DNA from 3 places in the Paenibacillus sp. FSL M7-0656 genome. Region 1 is predicted to be linked to each of the others. Evidence: predicted binding sites of a transcription regulator. Region 1 holds the regulator's gene; each other region holds the start of a gene.
The links. Region 1 encodes LexA, which represses DNA repair genes until DNA is damaged. Its sites were predicted from a motif close to CGAACATATGTTCG; they were not measured.
Positions count from the first base shown of each region.

Region 2: a site for LexA is predicted at 3,585-3,598, ahead of addB (helicase-exonuclease AddAB subunit AddB). Genes of this name have one in related genera too.
Region 3: a site for LexA is predicted at 3,860-3,873, ahead of MHI01_RS02255 (DNA polymerase IV). Genes of this name have one in related genera too.

Region 1 is NZ_JBBOOT010000001.1:196,826-202,938, forward strand. Features, by position in the region: gene MHI01_RS00790 (adenosine deaminase) at 1-60, shown strand, start outside; gene MHI01_RS00795 (aldehyde dehydrogenase) at 1,361-2,662, shown strand; gene lexA (transcriptional repressor LexA) at 2,766-3,392, opposite strand; gene MHI01_RS00805 (LysM peptidoglycan-binding domain-containing protein) at 3,690-4,067, shown strand; gene MHI01_RS00810 (DUF896 domain-containing protein) at 4,163-4,372, shown strand; gene MHI01_RS00815 (hypothetical protein) at 4,498-5,007, shown strand; gene MHI01_RS00820 (HAD family hydrolase) at 5,036-5,827, shown strand.
Region 2 is NZ_JBBOOT010000001.1:6,368,717-6,374,829, reverse strand. Features, by position in the region: partial or broken gene addA (helicase-exonuclease AddAB subunit AddA) at 1-20, opposite strand, end outside; gene addB (helicase-exonuclease AddAB subunit AddB) at 17-3,520, opposite strand; gene MHI01_RS27900 (class I SAM-dependent rRNA methyltransferase) at 3,720-5,093, opposite strand; gene MHI01_RS27895 (Na/Pi cotransporter family protein) at 5,668-6,113, shown strand, end outside.
Region 3 is NZ_JBBOOT010000001.1:523,286-529,398, forward strand. Features, by position in the region: gene MHI01_RS02235 (winged helix-turn-helix transcriptional regulator) at 131-487, shown strand; gene MHI01_RS02240 (SPL family radical SAM protein) at 684-1,517, opposite strand; gene MHI01_RS02245 (hypothetical protein) at 1,882-2,250, opposite strand; gene MHI01_RS02250 (YolD-like family protein) at 2,252-2,599, opposite strand; gene MHI01_RS02255 (DNA polymerase IV) at 2,596-3,813, opposite strand; gene MHI01_RS02260 (glycoside hydrolase family 1 protein) at 4,121-5,581, opposite strand; gene MHI01_RS02265 (beta-glucoside-specific PTS transporter subunit IIABC) at 5,595-6,113, opposite strand, start outside.

The DNA.
Region 1 (6,113 bases):
ACCGCTTCTACAATCCAGACTTGCCAACCTTTTGGTTGTGGTCCAGTGAACGAATATTAAATCTATTTATGTCGGATAGAAAATATCCCATTAAAGTCGCTATTATAGCGGCTTTTTTGTTTTATTCGTACAAGTTCATTTTTCGATTACCGATTAGATAAATATTTAACTACTTAGCAGAAACTAAATAAATTGATAGAGTGGTCTTACGAAAAAGAAAAGCTCAACCGATAAAGCAATTGATGCTTTAATCCGTTGACAAAATATTAAAGGAGTAACAAGTAGGTTTCTAACTGGCGTAGGTGTTGTTGTCACTCTTCCAGTAGCTAAACCAGCTGATTAATGTACGTGCAAATACGAGTGATAGCTGCCATTGCTCACATGCGTGGTTATAATCCAAAAGATGATGAAGTTAAAACGTTGGTTTTTTCGTGTCTTACCAGACAAGCTGCTACAGATATTTTGAAGGCTGGTATAAAACCGGGCAGTATACCTGTAAAGAATGCGATTAGTAAGATTTCAAACGTAGCAATTAAGACTATAAATCATGTTTGGTGAAAATGGTATTATGTTTTCTTTCCAAATAAGTGTAGCCCAGCTGAATTAGACTTAAAAATAGTTTTAAGATAACGGACAGGATAGTGTAATTATTACGCGAATTATCCTAGGGAGTTGCATAAAGAAGGAAAAGCGTATCTAGAAAAATAAAAAAACTTCTTAGTGAGACTGGTGGAAAGTGTGCAAACCCGGGATGTTTAAGAATAGAGCCTGTTGATTACCATCAAATCAAGGTATGGGCAATTCATAAAAAACACGAAACTAGGCACATGATTGCGTGGAAAACTTAAAATAACTGATGATGAGTTATATAGATGGAAGCAGATAAAAGGGTCACCAAAGAAGCCTATGTTTGTCTGTAACCATGGCTTACTTTTAACATGATGCATTCGTTCACCGATAGATAATCGTAAAGCTCTCTTTTCATTAATGAAAGGGGAGTTTTTTATATGTGGTAACTAAACATTTCTATTTTGAAGAAATGTATCAATTCATGTTAGTAACAGCGCAAAAACCATTGTCATTTATCTAGTAACCCATTAAAGAGAAACTGAAATTAGAATTCTTTCTTACAGTGCATCAAACTGTCGGAAGCAAAAAATCTAAATTAAGCTTCCTTAGAAATTCTAATAGCCACTACATAGTAGCAAGTACTAGCTTTCACTCTATAAAAAATCCAACCATCGTTCAAATACATACAAATGGATGTTTCATTTGTATGTTGAAAGTTTCATATAGAAGAGGTATACTTTAATTAAATTTTGAACAATTTAATTTTAAATAATTAATTGGAGATGTTAATATGGATCAGGCAAAACAACTTGTGACAGAACAACGTACATTTTTTTATACAGGACAAACTAAAAATATCGAGTATCGGATTAATGCACTTCAACAGCTTAGAAAGGGAATTGAAAAGCATCAGCAATGGATTCAAGATGCACTTCGGGCAGATCTGAACAAATCTGAGGCGGAAGCTTACGGTTCCGAGATTCGCATTGTTCTGGGTGAACTGGATTTTGCATTAGAACATCTGCAGGAATGGGCTGCACCAAAACAAGTCCCAACTAATCCGGCTATGCAGGATGGGGTGAGCACCATTTACCCTGAACCATACGGAGTGGCTCTTATTATTGCACCTTGGAACTATCCTTTCCAACTGGCCTTTGGTCCACTGATTGGAGCAATTGCAGCCGGTAACTGTGCAGTTATCAAGCCTTCTGAATTAACACCAGCGGTATCTCGTTTGACATATGATCTGATTCTGGAGATCTTCCCTCAGGAGTATATCGCCGTTATGGAAGGGAAAGTTGAAGCCAGTACAGCATTGTTGAAAGAGAAGTTTGATTATATTTTCTTCACAGGAAGCACAGGTGTTGGTCGCATTGTTATGAAGGCAGCTGCGGAGCATTTGACTCCTGTAACCCTGGAGCTAGGGGGCAAGAGTCCTGCTATTGTCCATAACGATGCAGAACTAAAGCTGGTGGCCCAGCGTATTGTTCGTGGTAAGTTCCTGAATGCAGGCCAAACTTGCGTTGCTCCGGATTATTTGCTTGTACATGAACAAGTTCATGACGAATTGATCAATCTGATTGGCGCAGAGATCAAAGATAAATTTGGGGACGATGTGTTACAGAACGCTGATTTCCCGCATATTGTTAACTCGCGTAACTTTGATCGGTTGTCGAAATTCCTAACAGATGGCAAAACGCTGATTGGTGGACGTTCTGTACGAGAGCAGTTGCTCATTGAGCCGACTGTACTTGGAGATGTGAACTGGGAATCAGCTGTCATGCAAGAAGAGATCTTCGGTCCGATTCTTCCTGTATTTACGTACAGTGACCTGAATCCTATGCTAGATGAGATTGTTCGCCGGCCAAAACCATTGGCGCTATATCTCTTCACACAGGATGAGCAGTTGCAGGATCAGGTTCTGAATCAAGTATCCTTCGGTGGGGGATGTATTAATGACACACTTTCTCATATGACTTCACACTACCTCCCGTTTGGTGGTGTAGGAGAGAGCGGTATGGGCTCATATCACGGACAACAGAGCTTTGATGTGTTCTCGCATCACAAGAGTGTTCTGAAACGCAGTGAATAATTAGCCGCTAAAATAACAAAAACAAAAAAAAGAGGTTGTCCTGTTGATCAGGACAACCTCTTTCGTATTTCATTACATCTAGTTTTGTTACTCAAGTTAAATATTAATGAATATCTCGGAAAAGGCCAATGACTTTACCCAGAATACTAACATGTTTCAAACGTAAAGGTTCGAAGGTCGCATTCTCCGGTTGAAGGCGAATATGATCTTTCTCTTTATAGAACGTTTTCACTGTAGCTTCATCGTCTTCAGTCATTGCAACGACGATATCACCGTTATCAGCAGTTTGCTGTTGACGGACAATAACGTAATCTCCGTTAACGATTCCAGCTTCCACCATGCTATCTCCGACTACCGAAAGCATAAACACTTTCTGTTCGCCTACATAATGTGTAGGAAGAGGGAAGTAGTCTTCAATGTTCTCGGTTGCAGTGATTGGAACCCCGGCTGTAACCTTACCAACAACAGGAATACGTGCAACGCTATGAGCAAATTGATGAGAATGCTCAGATTCTTCCTGGCTCAAAAGCTCAATGGCTCTTGGCTTGGTAGGGTCGCGTCGGATCAAACCTTTTTTCTCCAAACGATCCAAATGTCCATGTACTGTTGAGCTGGAAGCCAGTCCAACCGCTTCACCAATTTCCCGTACGGAAGGAGGATACCCCTTCAACCGGACTTCATTTCGTATAAACTCCAGAATAGCCTGCTGCCTGCTGGATATCTTCGACATACCGTATCAACCCCATTTTAGTAACGTTTGGGAAAATTATAACATAGAACCTCCGTTCGTACAAACATAAGTTCTAAATAAAATAGCATTAAATCAGTGTTTTTTAACTTATAGAACAGAAATTGTTCAAAAGTCAGAGCATAATATTGCAAATGCTTTGCAAATGTACTTGAAATAAGATATTGCTTCTTCTAAAAAAGAAGCGAACAATTGTTCTAAAAATCTATTGAACAAAACAAGTGTTCGTGTTATATTGATTTCAACAGATAGGAACAAACGTTTGGAGGCGGGTATTTAATGAGATATTCTACTTATCAAAGCATTTATGAACCAATGAATTCGGAACTGGTGAAGTCTAACATAGGGAAATACAAGAAGGTTTTAGCGCGTTTCAAGATTTCTTCATGGATGTTAAAGGTAGCCATTACCTCTTTGATTATATTTATTGGATGTAGCACTGTTTTAACTGTATTTGCCGGCAATGAGAATGATGTTCTGCCTGGAGGAAAGATAGCTGTTTCACAAGGGGAAACATTATGGAGTATTTCTTTGGAACATAAACCGACGAATATGGATACACGTATTTATATAGAAGCAATTAAGAAAGTGAATCAACTTCATACAACTTCCATCCAAGTGGGACAAGTACTAGCTCTACCGCAATTTGCAGAATAAAATGCACATCAATAAGTGTTAGCGCGTGTCAGCTTGACAAGCAGCCTTTATAATGGCAAAGTTAATATGACTTTGTATTTTTGGAGGGGACAAGCTTGGATATAGATAGTCTGGTAGCACGCATTAACGAATTGGCTCGTAAGCAAAAGTCAACTGGATTGTCGGAGGAAGAACTTGCTGAACGTGCCGAGCTAAGAGAGATTTATTTGAGTAATATTCGCAGCAATTTCAGACAACAACTGGATACCATTGAGATTGTTGATGATGAGAATGACAAAGGCCACCAAGGCAAACTCAAACACTAACGAAACCTAATGATATCATTATGATATTTAGGTTTCTTCCTGTTATTTTGAGTGTGCAATTTATAGGGGGAAATGTTGGTTTGCAATTATGTAAGCCGATACAAAGACACATAAGGGGGATTCTCATGTCGCGTTCGTTCGAGAGAACGGTTAAGAAAAATTCCAAGCAGTTAAATCAGCAACGCAAAAAAAGTGGTCAACCAATCACTGGTACACCAGGTGAAGAAGTCTTTAAGGGACGCAGCTTGTTGTTCCCAATATTTTTGATCGGTCTCGCCTTTTTGTATCTGTTTATGAGCACATTCCTTGTGCAAGCTCCAATGACAACTTGGGACTGGGTGACCATGCTGCTTTACGTATTTTTGGCAGTCATCTTCATGCTTCGCCGTCCATACATCAAGATTAGCAGTAATCGGATTATAACGACGAAGGGTAATCGTGAACGTTCAATTGGGGTTGACGATATCGTCAAATTCAGAATTGAACCAGGTACAGTTGTTATCGAACATAACAGTCGCGGGAAAAGATGGGTGTTTACCAAGTTATTGAACCGTTACGATACAGATGCGATTGCAGAACGTTTGCTGAAATTTGCGAAAGCACACCAGATCACCGTGGAAACCGTCGAAAAGTAATTATTGCATAAAGGGGTAGATGATCGGAATGGCGTTAAAAGCGATTTTGTTCGACCTAGATGATACTTTATTATGGGATGAGCGTAGTGTTCGAGAAGCTTTTCATGAGACTTGTCTAATCGCAGCGCAAGAGACTGGGGTCAAACCAGAAGAACTTGAAGAAGCTGTTCGTAATGAGGCACGTGGGCTGTATGAATCATATGAAACCTTTCCTTTTACCAAAATGATTGGAATCAATCCGTTTGAAGGCCTTTGGGCTAACTTTACTGGTGGGGATCAACCTGAGTTCCGTCAGTTGGAACAGCTTGCTCCAGTTTACCGTAAAGAATCCTGGCGTCGTGGCTTGTTGAAGTTGGGTATAGATCGGGAAGATCTTGCTGAACAACTGGCTGCGCAGTTTGGAATAGAACGGAGATCTCGACCACATGTATACGAAGAAACGATGGATACCTTGCGTCAGTTACAAGGCAAGTACAAACTGTTGTTGTTAACGAACGGTTGTCCTGCTTTGCAACAAGAGAAGTTGGATGGTGTACCTGAATTGACTCCTTTCTTTGATGAGATTATTATCTCGGGTAACTTCGGAAAAGGAAAACCAGATCCGTCGATATTTGAACATGCTTTGAGTAAACTGGGTGTTAAACCCGAAGAGAGCATGATGGTTGGAGACAAGTTAACGACTGATATTCGTGGTGCTTTATCATCTGGCATCCAATCCGTATGGATTAACCGTGAGCATAAGAACAACAATGAAGCGTATGCGCCAGACCATGAAATCAAGCATTTGTCTGAATTAACAGGTCTAATTGCTAATTTCTGAACCCACTTGTGATTTCACTAAATCAAATATAACATGAAGCATTGCGGCTATTTGGACGGTATTATCGTTCACATAGCTGACAATGCTTTTTTGTTTTTAGGGTGGTTTAGCGGGTACGATGACCGAAATGAATGTTACATCTATTTATTATTTATTATGGTAAAATTTATTGAAATTGTATAGGGGGTCAATTAAAATATAGTTGATATACTAGTGCCGCGGCCATATCAAATTTAAGGTAGAGATGTTTTAACAAATTTCTAACCGCAATTATAGTGAATTGCCA
Region 2 (6,113 bases), 6.2 Mb from region 1:
GGTTTTGGCATATTCGTCATGATGTTTCCCCTCCCTTGGTGTGAGATAACATATCCCAGATTTGCTGTTTGCCCGGTTTGGACAACAGGTTATACTCATTTCCTTCTATATTCTCATCAAACTGACAAACAGGCTTATATGGACAGAACGTGCACGCCACTTCCTGCTGAATACGATAAGGCTCAATGGCCACATCCCCATCCGTAATCCGGGTACCAATCTCGCGGATATTACTGCGAACTGAAGCAAGCAGCGTATCCCATTGCTCTGGCGTAGCTACAGCGGCGCTGCTATAAAAGCTTCCGTCCGCCTTAAGAGCAACTGGAATAATAGCTGAATACCCCTTATCCAGGGTGTTGTCCATTTGAGCAATTGCGTCCCGATCCGCCAGTAGCAAACCTTTCATTTTGAACCGTTTCAGCAGTTCTTGTCCTGCCTGCTCTGATGTCATGCCGTTTGCGGATTGCAACAGCGGGTTATGCACATGGAAATACAACGTTCCTCCCGGCATCGCCGTTTCCCCAAGCCATTCTTCGGCAGCACTAAGCAGCACCTCCAGATAGGTGAGCATTTGCAATGACAGACCATAGTACACTTCATGTAACTTGAGGTCCGTCTGGCTTGATTTATAGTCAATGACACGCAAGAGCAGACCATTCTCTCCTTCTGCGACATCTACACGGTCAATTCGACCCACGATCTCCATCACACAGCCGTTCTCCAGTTCAAAACGTAGTGGCGGCAGTGTTTTATCGGGCCCAAAATCAAGCTCCAATCCAATCGGTTCAAAACTTCCACGTCTGGACTGTTCACCAAGAATAACCGATGCCCGGCTAACAATGTCCTTCAATTTGCGGAAAATATAACCGTATCGCTTGGTGCTTAGCAAAATCTCCCCTTGCAGCTGTGGTGCAATCTGCTCCACCGTTTGCTCGGCTTCCTGACGACATTGGTCTGGAGTCAAACTGCCCCAACTACGATTTTCTTCGCGCAATCGCATAGCCAACTGGCTTAGTGCAGCATGAAACAGCTGTCCGATATCAGGAGCCTGAAGGCGGTACAATTGCCGTTCTTTGAGACGCAGCCCATGCGAAGCAAAATGGGAGAACGGACAAGCGACGAACCGCTCCATTCGCGAGACACTCGTCCTCACCTCTGTACCATACAGTCTGCGACTGGTAACTGTACGTAGTGGTAATGCCCGATTACGATAAAAGATTGATCCCATCAACCGTTCCAGCTGAGGTCTGCTTGTCTCTCGAGATACATGCCAATTGTAGACCGCCCACCACATTTCAGGGATGTCTTCTCCGCGGCGCCATTTGCGCAATTGTCCAATGAGCGTTGACAGACTCTGACCCGGATGGGTGACATAGGACCAATGCGCTTCTTCCGAGTTCGCAACCGGCGGTTGAGCGAGCAATGGCTGTTCTTGTAAACCAAACATCTTCCGTACATGACGGACAATCTCGGAAGGAAGCAGTGCTTTCCCCTCATCATCAGCAACCGGGTAACTCAGCCACAACTGGCTGCTTGCCGCTGTAAGTGCCGTATAGATCAGGAAACGTTCATCCAGCATCTGCCTTGTTGCACCTGGTCCAAGCGCCACGCCTCTTTCCGTCAGTAACGATCTCTCCAGTTCCGTTAATACGCCATCATCCTGAGGTACGGCAGGTAATTCACCATCAACCGCGCCAAGGATAAATACGTATTTGATGTCCTGAAGTCGTGTACGGTCCATAGAACCAACCAATACCTGATCAAGTGCTGGTGGTACCAGACCTAGCTTCAGTTCCGTCAATCCGGTCTCAATCATCCCGGCAAACAGCGTGATATCCAGCCGTTCATTCCCCATCATATCGACCATCTGATCCAATAAATCCAGCACAGCTCCCCACATCTGCCGATGTTCTCTCGACCGTTCGGGGTCACCTTGTGCCTTAGCTTCAGGAGACATGTTATCCAGCTTCCATGGGATTTCAGCATCTTCCAGCAATCTGTATAGTGCCTCGCACTGGGCTTTAGCTGTCTTTGCCTTTTTCATTCGTTTCTCAAAAACACCCAAGGAATCTGTAATGACCGTTCGGCAGCTCTCCATTAAAGAAAGCATCTGGTCCCGTCCTCGACTACGGCCATCCTGACCGTTGTCTTCGAGCGACAGGCTTGGTACATACTTCCACGGTTTGCCGTCAGTCCAGCGATACCCGTGAATACCACAAGCCAGTACATAATTCTCAAGCTGGTCCATATCTTCACGAGTGATGGAACCATCACGCGGAAGCAGCAGATCCGTTTTGACACAGCGAAATACATCCTCGTAACGCCAGTGGCGCCGAACAATATCCAGTGCGGAACGGATAAACTCGGATAATGGATGATGAAGTTCATTTCTTCTGCGGTCCAGAAAGACGGGTACGTCATAATCCCTGAATAGAGGTTCAGCTATATCAGCGTAGGTATCCAACTGACGAACAAGTACCGCCATGTCCCGATAACGCGCACCTTCGTTTTGTGCCAGGCGCCGCATCTCACGCAGTGCTCCCTCCATCTCAGCTCGTCGGTTCTCCGCTGCAACCAGTCGGATTCCGGAATTAAGGCCATCACTTTTCCAACGAATTCGGCGGTCGAAACCAGCCTCCAGATGAGCAAGTCCCGGACGATCCTTGTATCTCGGTGGAATCTCCGAATCTAGCACGGTTATATCGCTCGGTACACCCAGTTCGTCAGCCATCCCTTTGAGACGCGCATAGGCACTTGCCGTGGGATAAAACAGTTCCAGTTCTCCAGGCAGTGCGCCGTGATCATAAGGACGATCCAATGTCAGGGCAATCGTCACGGAAGAGGACTGCAACATCAGCCGACCGATCACACTCATCTCCTGTGGTGTGAATCCCTGAAAACCATCAATCCAGATCTGGGCATCCTGCAGCAATGCACTTTCCGACAAACGATCTGTCAGCTCGGTCAACGTGTCTTCATCATCAATATATAAATGGGTCAATTCCTGTTCATAGTCACGATATATCAGATTCAAGTCATGCAACTTGTCCTCCAGAATCGGCGAAGTGGATGAGGTATTCCCTCCAGACATCCCTTCTTCCAGCAATGACGGATCAACTTCATAACGTTTAAATTCACTATATAAGTCATTTAATTCGCCTATAAAACCCAGCTGGCTGCCGGATGCACCAAACAGCTTTAATTCTTCCTTACGGCGCTGGATGACCTTGTAGAGCAGCATCTTTTTGCCTTCGGCTCCGATCGGAATACGAGCAGAACCACCTGCTTCTTGCATTACACGATAGGCTAGACGGCGAAAGCCGAGCACTTCTGCACGCATGGTACCTTTAATTGCTCCAGAAGAAACCAATGCCTGCTCTGTTCGAAAAGAACTCTGTTCGGGAACGAGTAAAATCAAAGGTGTGCCTTGCGGCTCCTTTTGAAGCAGGGATGTAATTTCCCGGGTAATCAGCAAGCTTTTTCCGCTGCCTGCCCGGCCAATAACAAAACGAACGGACATGTCTAATCCTCCAAACCACACGTACAAGATTTTAATTCCCAGTATAACATATCTGACTTGGTTCGGAACATACGTTTGCCACTATCCGGTAAAACCGGAGATCATCTCCGTTAACACAGCAAAACAGCAAAAAGCCCGCAGCTATCACACTGTGGACTTTTGACTTGATCTATACTTGATTGGAACGAAAATCATACGATTAATTCTTTTTACTGCGCACTTCGAAAATAGCAAATTTCAGGTAATGTCCTTCATCCACGCCCAAAATTTGTGGGTGATCCTTACCAGCTGCTTTCCAGTCGATCAAACGAAGCACTTTGCCTGCATCTTCCGCTGCATCGGCAATCGTATCCAGGAAGAGGTCTGGACGCATGTGATACGAACAGCTGGCTGTTACCAAATATCCACCCTCATTGACCAGTTTCATTCCTTGCAGATTGATATCTTTATAACCACGACATGCACCTTTAACTGCTGATTTCGTTTTGGCAAATGCAGGAGGATCAAGGATGACCACATCAAATGTTTTACCGCCAGCTGCAAGCGCTTTGGATGTATCCACTTTCTGTTCGCCTGCACGTGCACGTGTACGTTCATCCAGCCCTTTCACTTGTTCACGCAAGTACTGGAATGCATCAGCAACTACGAACTCGACCCGGTCAGTGAAACCGTTCAGCTCCACATTTGTTCGTGCACTCTCAATGGCATGCTCCGAAATATCAAGACAAGTCACTTTTTTGGCTCCATACTTGCAAGCATTCAACGTAAAGCTACCCGTGTGTGAGAAACACTCCAGAACAGTCGCACCATCCCAATATGGGAATGTAACTACCTTACCGCTTTTATTCACAGGCAAGAGCTGCTCTGTGCCATCCTGCTCAGTCGTTTGAAGTGTGATTCCACTCTTGTAGCCCCAACCCTTCATGAGCGGTTCGATGGCTGCACGATTCTCACGTTGGTCGAAGAAGTAACCTGTCTTCTGCCCTTCCACGATATCCACTTTAATGAGTAGTCCATTCTCTGTAACAGTGACATGCCGTGGGCACTCTCCATGCAGCGGACCTTTGGTCTGCTCCAAACCTTCCAGTTCACGAATCGAGACATCACTGCGCTCATATATGCCTTCCGGCTGCATTACTTCAATGAGTGCCTGTACGATGGCTTCACGGCAACGATCCATGCCAAGTGTAAGCAACTGTACAACGAGGATGCTACCGAAACGGTCAACGATCAATCCTGGTAGAAAATCAGCTTCTCCGTAAACGAGCCGGTATGCCTCGCCATCCTGTATAAAACGTTCCCGATGACGCAAACAATCGCGGAAACGAGCTGCAAAAAACGCGGTGTCCATCTGTTCGGACTCCAGAGGTTGATACGCTACAACTCTTACAGTGATTTGAGATGCGGGATTGTAATATCCTGTCGCCAGATAGCGACCTTGATGATTCAATACATTGACCAGATCTCCCGGTTCCGGGTTTCCGTCAACAGAGGCAATTTCATTGTTAAATATCCATGGATGTGCATGTTCAAGCCGCTTTTTGCGACTGCGTTCGAGTGTAACTGATGGCAAGGTAGATCCACTTCCTTTAATTTAATAGTAACTGATGCGCAAGGTGGCGTTTCGGTACGAAGATCCACTTCCTTTAATTTAATAGTTCAAAAGATAGGTTTGGTGCGGCGCGTAGGTGGCGTTTCGGTTACGAATCGATCTTCCGATCACTGTTGTCTCCAGATTTTTTTGATTCCCTTTTTTAAAGGGAAAATCCGGAGACAAAGGCGCACGCTTCGCTTCTTCAGATTCGATTTCGTCCCCTCCACTACGTTTGCACGAATCACCGTATCTTTCGAATTGGGGTGGGGCAGTTAAGTGACGTTCCGGTTACGAATCGATCTTCTGATCGCTGTTGTCTCCAGATTTTTTTGATTCCCTTTTTTAAAGGGAAAATCCGGAGACAAAGGCGCACGCTTCGCTTCTTCAGATTCGATTTCGTCCCCTCCACTACGTTTGCACGAATCACCGTATCTTTCGAATTGGGGTGGGGTAATTTAGGTCACTTCCCTCTGAATTCCTTTAGGCTTGTCATGGTTGTCTTTTCTTACTCATAGGATGAGTTAAGGAACCGGACGGAAGGAATGATATTTCTATGTTTAGAGATGTTATATTGCCCTTACTCTATGGGCTTATTATCTTTTTTGGTGGCATGAAGCTGATGGAAACGGCCTTGCAGCGCATGGCAGGGCCCATGTTGGCAGATTGGCTCAATCGTGCCACCTCTGCTCCATGGAAAGGCATGGCCTTCAGTGCAGGTGCAACGGCCCTGTTACAGAGCAGTACTGCGGTCACCGTACTCACCATTGGACTGGCTAATGCCAGATTAATTACCTATGGACGAACACTTGGCATCATCCTCGGCACCAACATCGGGACATGCCTGACGACGGAGCTGGTGGGACTGCAGATCGGACGTGCTTCCCTACCGCTACTCGTCCTGTCGCTAACGGGCTGGGCCATGTTTGTTGTTCTTGGTGAACGCAATCTGGCCGCTCCTGAACGCACGCGTCAGACTCTGTTTAACATCCAGTACAGTTT
Region 3 (6,113 bases), 330 kb from region 1:
GCAAACTCCCTCCTCCTTTCATTTGATTTTTCATCGACAGAATTATAATATAAGCAATGTATTGATTTTGAAAGTAGGCACCTTTTTGTTATATAGGAAACTAATAGTAACTATTGGAGGCGATAATACAGTGATTTCAAAAAAAGAGTTGCCGTTGTGTCCCGTCGCAACGACAGTTGGATTGATAGGTAACAAGTGGAAGTTATTGGTTATGAGGGATCTTTTGAAGGGAACTCATCGATTCGGAGAACTTCGTAAAAGTATCCCGGAGATCAGTCAAAAGGTTCTCACTGAAAATTTACGTTCAATGGAAGAGGATGGAATTGTCATTCGTACTGTTTTTGCAGAAGTCCCTCCGAGAGTCGAATACAGCTTAAGTGATTTAGGAAATTCACTGAAGCCAATTATATTCTCTATGGAAACATGGGGGCTCGGGTACCAGAAACTCAATGATGAACTTCCAAACGATATTCATCAGAGTGAATGATGTCAAATTGTTACTCCACGGTCATTTCAAAATAGAATGAATCCCTCTACATCTTCAAGTTAAATCAATGGAGGACTCATACGTCCTCCATTGACTCGTATGAGAGAGTTGATCTTCGAACACCAGTTTCTGCAATATTTCTATTGCATGAAGAAAAAACGGGCAAGATCCTCATTAAATGAATGGCTATTTAAAATCAAAATGGATATGCACTGTTTTTGGATACATGAATAATTTCAGATGGAAACCTTGCCTTAAAATATTTTTCGACTTTCAGATGAATTCTTTTCTCGTACCATTTCTCCCAGCCGTTCGCCTCAAATAATTGTGGCATCCCTAACCGCTTAGATCTCATCCCCATTTGACCATCACCAATCAATAGCGTATCAATCCAAATTCGATCAGTTATGCCTTGTAACATGTTAGCGAAATTAGGTGAAAAAGGTAGCACAGGGGAAATAGATACTTGTGTATGTATCCCTGCATCATTTATCTTTTTCAAGGCTTTAACTCGTAAATCTATTCCAGGAGCATAGGGCGAAAAAATTCGTTTCACGTCTTCGCGATCTGTCTCGATTGTCATTGAAACCATAATTCTACATTTTTCCTTTAATTTCAGCAGTATATCAAGGTCTCTGGCAACCAGCGGGCTTCTAGTTTGAATTTGAAGTGAATCTGGTGGGTTTTTATCCATTTCTTCCAACAGGCTTCTTGTAATGTTTGCCTTCTGCTCTACAGGTTGATAAGGATCTGTGGCTGATGACATGAATATACTTATGGGTTTATTTTTACGTCTTAGAAGAGAGACTTCCTTTAGATAGTTTTCTGCTGCATTTTTCTTGACATCCACCCACGATCCCCAAGGAATATCCTTAAACTTTTGAATAGGCATTTCTCTGACGTAACAGTATTCGCAAGCAAATGCACAACCCGTATAGGGATTTAGTGAATGAGTAAAACCAATATCTAGATAACCTTTTACTTCACTTAATATTTTCTTAGACACAATGTCTGTGATTTCAATTGGCATGACGCTACCATCCCCTCAATTACTTTTACGCCCACTTCTCCTCTTGAGTTTTATCTTAAAATTTCTCATGCTACTTGAAATGACGACTTGAAAATTACGTCCCGCAAGCGAACCGGGAAATTGGGCATCCTACTGATTTCTCGACTGTCTTAAACCTTCTGCTATTCCTCCTCCTTCGTGGCTTTTCTTTTGAATGTCCTTACTGAATACAGGGGCAGATTTATAATAATGAAGTTTTTTATCTTTGACATCCAAACATAGTTTACTCTGCCTCTTTATTTATCTTTTTTGTGATTCCCGGTTTGCCGAAAGATCTGCTCGTATTTGTTGCCGCACCCATAAGTTAGACTCTTATTTTCTATGTTCATGTGGGCAATTCAGTAATATCAACGTTCATATGTTCAGTAAGCATTAAGGTTACATCTACTTTCACTTTGCTCCATAATAATGTCATTTTATGAATGTAACCTCTCACCGAATAATCTACCGTTAAACTCAGCTCAGATCTTACTTCATCTATGATTTTAATATGATGTTCCTTTAGCCTTTGTTTTGATTTGTACATCTCTAAAGCAATTTTCTTTTGGGTACCGTCCAGGTAGTCAACATACACAGATTTCATTTTGAAATTTGAAGCGTATATTTTATGTTTATCTACCTCCAGAGCACCTAAAAGATAAGGGAGCTCTACCACCCTCTTCACGAGTGAAAGTTCCTCGAAAGTCTGTCGCACTTTACACGCCTCCTTCTTCAAGTTTCACAGCGACCAATTGATCAAAATCGACCCATTCAAATCCATTCTCCATTTCAATTTTGATTTTCTTTCCAAAGGCACTGACTGAAGTGACGATCCCGTGTATATACCGATTGCCTGACTCAGTAAATATTTCAAAGGTGGCTTGCAATGTATAATTGAGCGACATATCTATATTTTGTGTAATAATCTCCCACTCATCTTCATGGATCAGCGGCTTCGCTTGATAATGAATTTGAGTACGATGCTGTATAATTCGTTCTTTATGTTGAGGAAGCATCATGCGGCTCGATTCCCATAATCCATTGGCCTCCAGTTTTTTGCTCATTTATAATGCCCCCCAATTTTAGATGCTCGATCGATCGCTTGACCCGCAGCCGTAATGGAGCTCGCTCGTAGAATGGCAATGTCGCCAAATCGATCCTTGATGTCGTCCATCACCTGATCAATGGCCCGTTTCTGCGCTTGATCATCAAAAAAAGAAAGTTGATATGTATCCGCGTTGGATAATTGAGACAGGGATACGCCTACACGGCGCACAGGTTGCCCATCCCAGTGTTGATGAAATATGCGTTTGGCTATCTTGCATACATCAACGGTTATGTTTGTAGGATCAGACAGTTTAACCTGCCTGTGAAAACCAGTGGGGTGGTCAAAATCCGCTCCAGATACACTTACGGATACGACACTGCTCATCAGTCCCTTTTTGCGGGCTCTTCTGCATACTTCTGTGCAGATATCGAGAATAACCACTTCGATCTCCCAAGCCTCTGTGAAATCTCTAGGTAGGGTCATTCCGTTTCCAATATCTTTTTGTGTACTGTGCGTGTTGACGGTTACCGGCGAATTGTCGAGTCCATTTGCGACTCGCCAAATGACTTCTCCATTAACACCCCACTTACTTCTTAATTTGGAAAGAGGCGTATTCGCCAGGTCTCTAATGGTTCGGATGCCCATCTTCCACAGATGTTTTTCCATTCTTGAGCCGATCCCCCACATATCGCGGATGGGCTTATCTCCAATGTGGAGGTGTAATTCCTCTTTCTTTAAGTGGAAAATACCCCCCTCTGCTTTTTTAGCGATCATATCACAGCACAATTTACTGATGATTTTGTTTTCACCAATGCCAGCTCTTGCGTAAACGCCTGTTTCATTATAGATTTTGTCTTGAATTTGCTTGGCCAAATCGACGGGATCATTACCGAATAGATGCATAGACCCTGTAAAATCAGCGAATAATTCGTCTATACTGTACGGTTCGACCAGATCGGTAAACTCCTCAATAATGGACATGATTTGAGTGGATACTTCGATGTATTCTTGCATGTGTGGTCTCACAATGATCAGTTCAGGGCACTTCTGAAGAGACTGCCAGAGTGGTTCCGCGGTAGACACACCCTTCGCTTTGGCTAGTGGACAAGCGGCAAGGATAATTCCAGAGCGTCTTGCGGGGTCTCCCGCAACAGCTAATGGTCTATTTTTGTATTGAGGCATTTTTGCCTTTTCGACTGAAGCATAAAAGCTCTGCATATCAATGAGCATAATGGTTCGTTGCTTAGTCAACACTGTAATCACTCCTGTACTTTTGAGAACGTATGTTTGTATATATTATAGACCGAACACACGTTCTTTATGCAAGAGGTAAATATTTATATTTAGCTTTTGAAAACCCTTGGAGACCATAATGAACTGTAGACTGGATATTGTCAGCCACTTTAACCATCCAAATAATTAATTTTTAGTTTTATTATTGATGCACAAAAAACCAAGTACTTGTCTCACAAAGTGACAAGTACTTGGTCTATTTGATAGAATTTAAAGATTGAATCATCTTTCGTTCGATTGCAAATTATATTTCCAAATCCAATCTTTCCCCGTTGGATTCAATCACCTTTTTATACCAGTGGAAACTGTCCTTTTTACTTCTTTTCAGGGTACCTCTGCCCTTGTTATCCTTATCTACATAAATGAATCCGTAGCGTTTCTCCATTTCGCCAGTTGAGGCACTAACGATGTCGATGCAACCCCAAGCCGTGTAGCCGATAAGATTAACGCCATCGAGGATAGCTTCTCTCATTTGTTCGATATGATCTCGCAGGAAATTGATCCTGTACGTATCATGGATAGATCCATCCTCTTCGATGACATCAACCGCTCCCAGACCATTTTCAACGATCATTATAGGGATTCCATACCGATCGTAGACATGATTGAGTACGTAACGAAGTCCAACTGGATCGATTTGCCATCCCCAATCATTTGCCTTCAAATAAGGATTTTTGAATCCACCAAAGACATTCCCCTGGGTCTCATCACCTTCTGGGCGGGTACCCACTACATGAGACTTGTAGTAGCTGAAGCTATAGAAATCAACACAGCCTTGTTTTAGCACTTCTACGTCCTCTTCTGCCATCTCAATCTGAATATTGTTCTCATTAAAATATCTCTTGGCAAAGTCAGGGTATTCCCCTCTAACTTGCACGTCGCTGCTCAGCATATTGTTAATCTGATCCATTCTCAGAGCCTTCAACATATCTTCCGGTTTACATGTACTTCCGTAACCATGACTATAATTAATCATACAACCGATTTGGAACGCCGGATTAATCTCATGAGCAAGTTTGACCGCTTTTGCACTTGCTATAAATTGATGATGTAAAGCCTGGAATCTTAATTGCGTACTATCCACAACCGTATTGTTAAATACACCACTATCATCAACTAATAATGCCCCTGCTATATATGCACCTGCTGGAACAATTAAACTATTGATCTCATTAAATGTAATCCAGTACTTCACGACATCCTTGTAACGGGTGAAAATGGTCTCACAATACCGTACGTAGCAGTCGATCATCTCTCTGGAAGCCCAGGCATTGAATTTCTCTGTTAGCGCAAACGGAGCTTCGTAATGTGAGATCGTAACGATAGGTTCAATATTATACTTTTTCAGTTCACTGAACACCTTGTCGTAAAATTGAAGTCCTGCTTCATTTGGCGTTACATCGTCCCCGTTGGGGAATATTCTGGACCAAGCAATGGACATTCTGAAGCATCGAAAGCCCATCTCTGCAAACAGACGGATATCTTCTTTGTAATGATGGTAAAAGTCTACTGCCTCATGGGAAGGATAGTTTACACCCTCCTCAATGTGTTTAGTGATCCGTCTTGGAATAGTATGCGTTCCACCCGTCATCATATCTGCTGTACTTGCTTTTTTACCATCAATGTTCCAGGCACCCTCGTATTGATTCGCCGCTGTTGCGCCGCCCCACATAAAAGAGTCTGGGAATACGGTTGTGTTCTTCATTGGAAATTCCTCCTTATATGATCTTAATTAGTTTTTCCCCGATCGTAATCGATGGTTTATCTATACCAATTACATCTGTAAAGTCATCTGAATTCGTAACAATAATAGGTGTAGTCAGATCATAACCTTTGGCGGCTATTGCATCTGTATCGAATTCGATAAGTAAATCCCCAGCTTTTACTTCATCACCTTCTTGTACATGCACCTTGAAATGTTCACCTTTCAGCTTCACCGTGTTCATGCCGATATGAACGAGGAGTTCAGCGCCATTATTCGAGCTAATACCCATTGCGTGGAAGGTAGGGAATACCGCGGATATGACACCATCGGCTGGTGAAACGAGTTTTCCAATTGTAGGTTCAATGGCGATCCCTTTTCCCATAGCTCCAGTTGCAAAGGCTTCGTCCTTTATTGTTGATAACTCTAGAACTCGACCAGTCATTGGTGCTGTGAGTACATGTTCAGAAACACTAACAACAGGCACACGGTTTGTTGAAGATGAATTGGCTGGTGTTCGTTGATCCTCTCCATC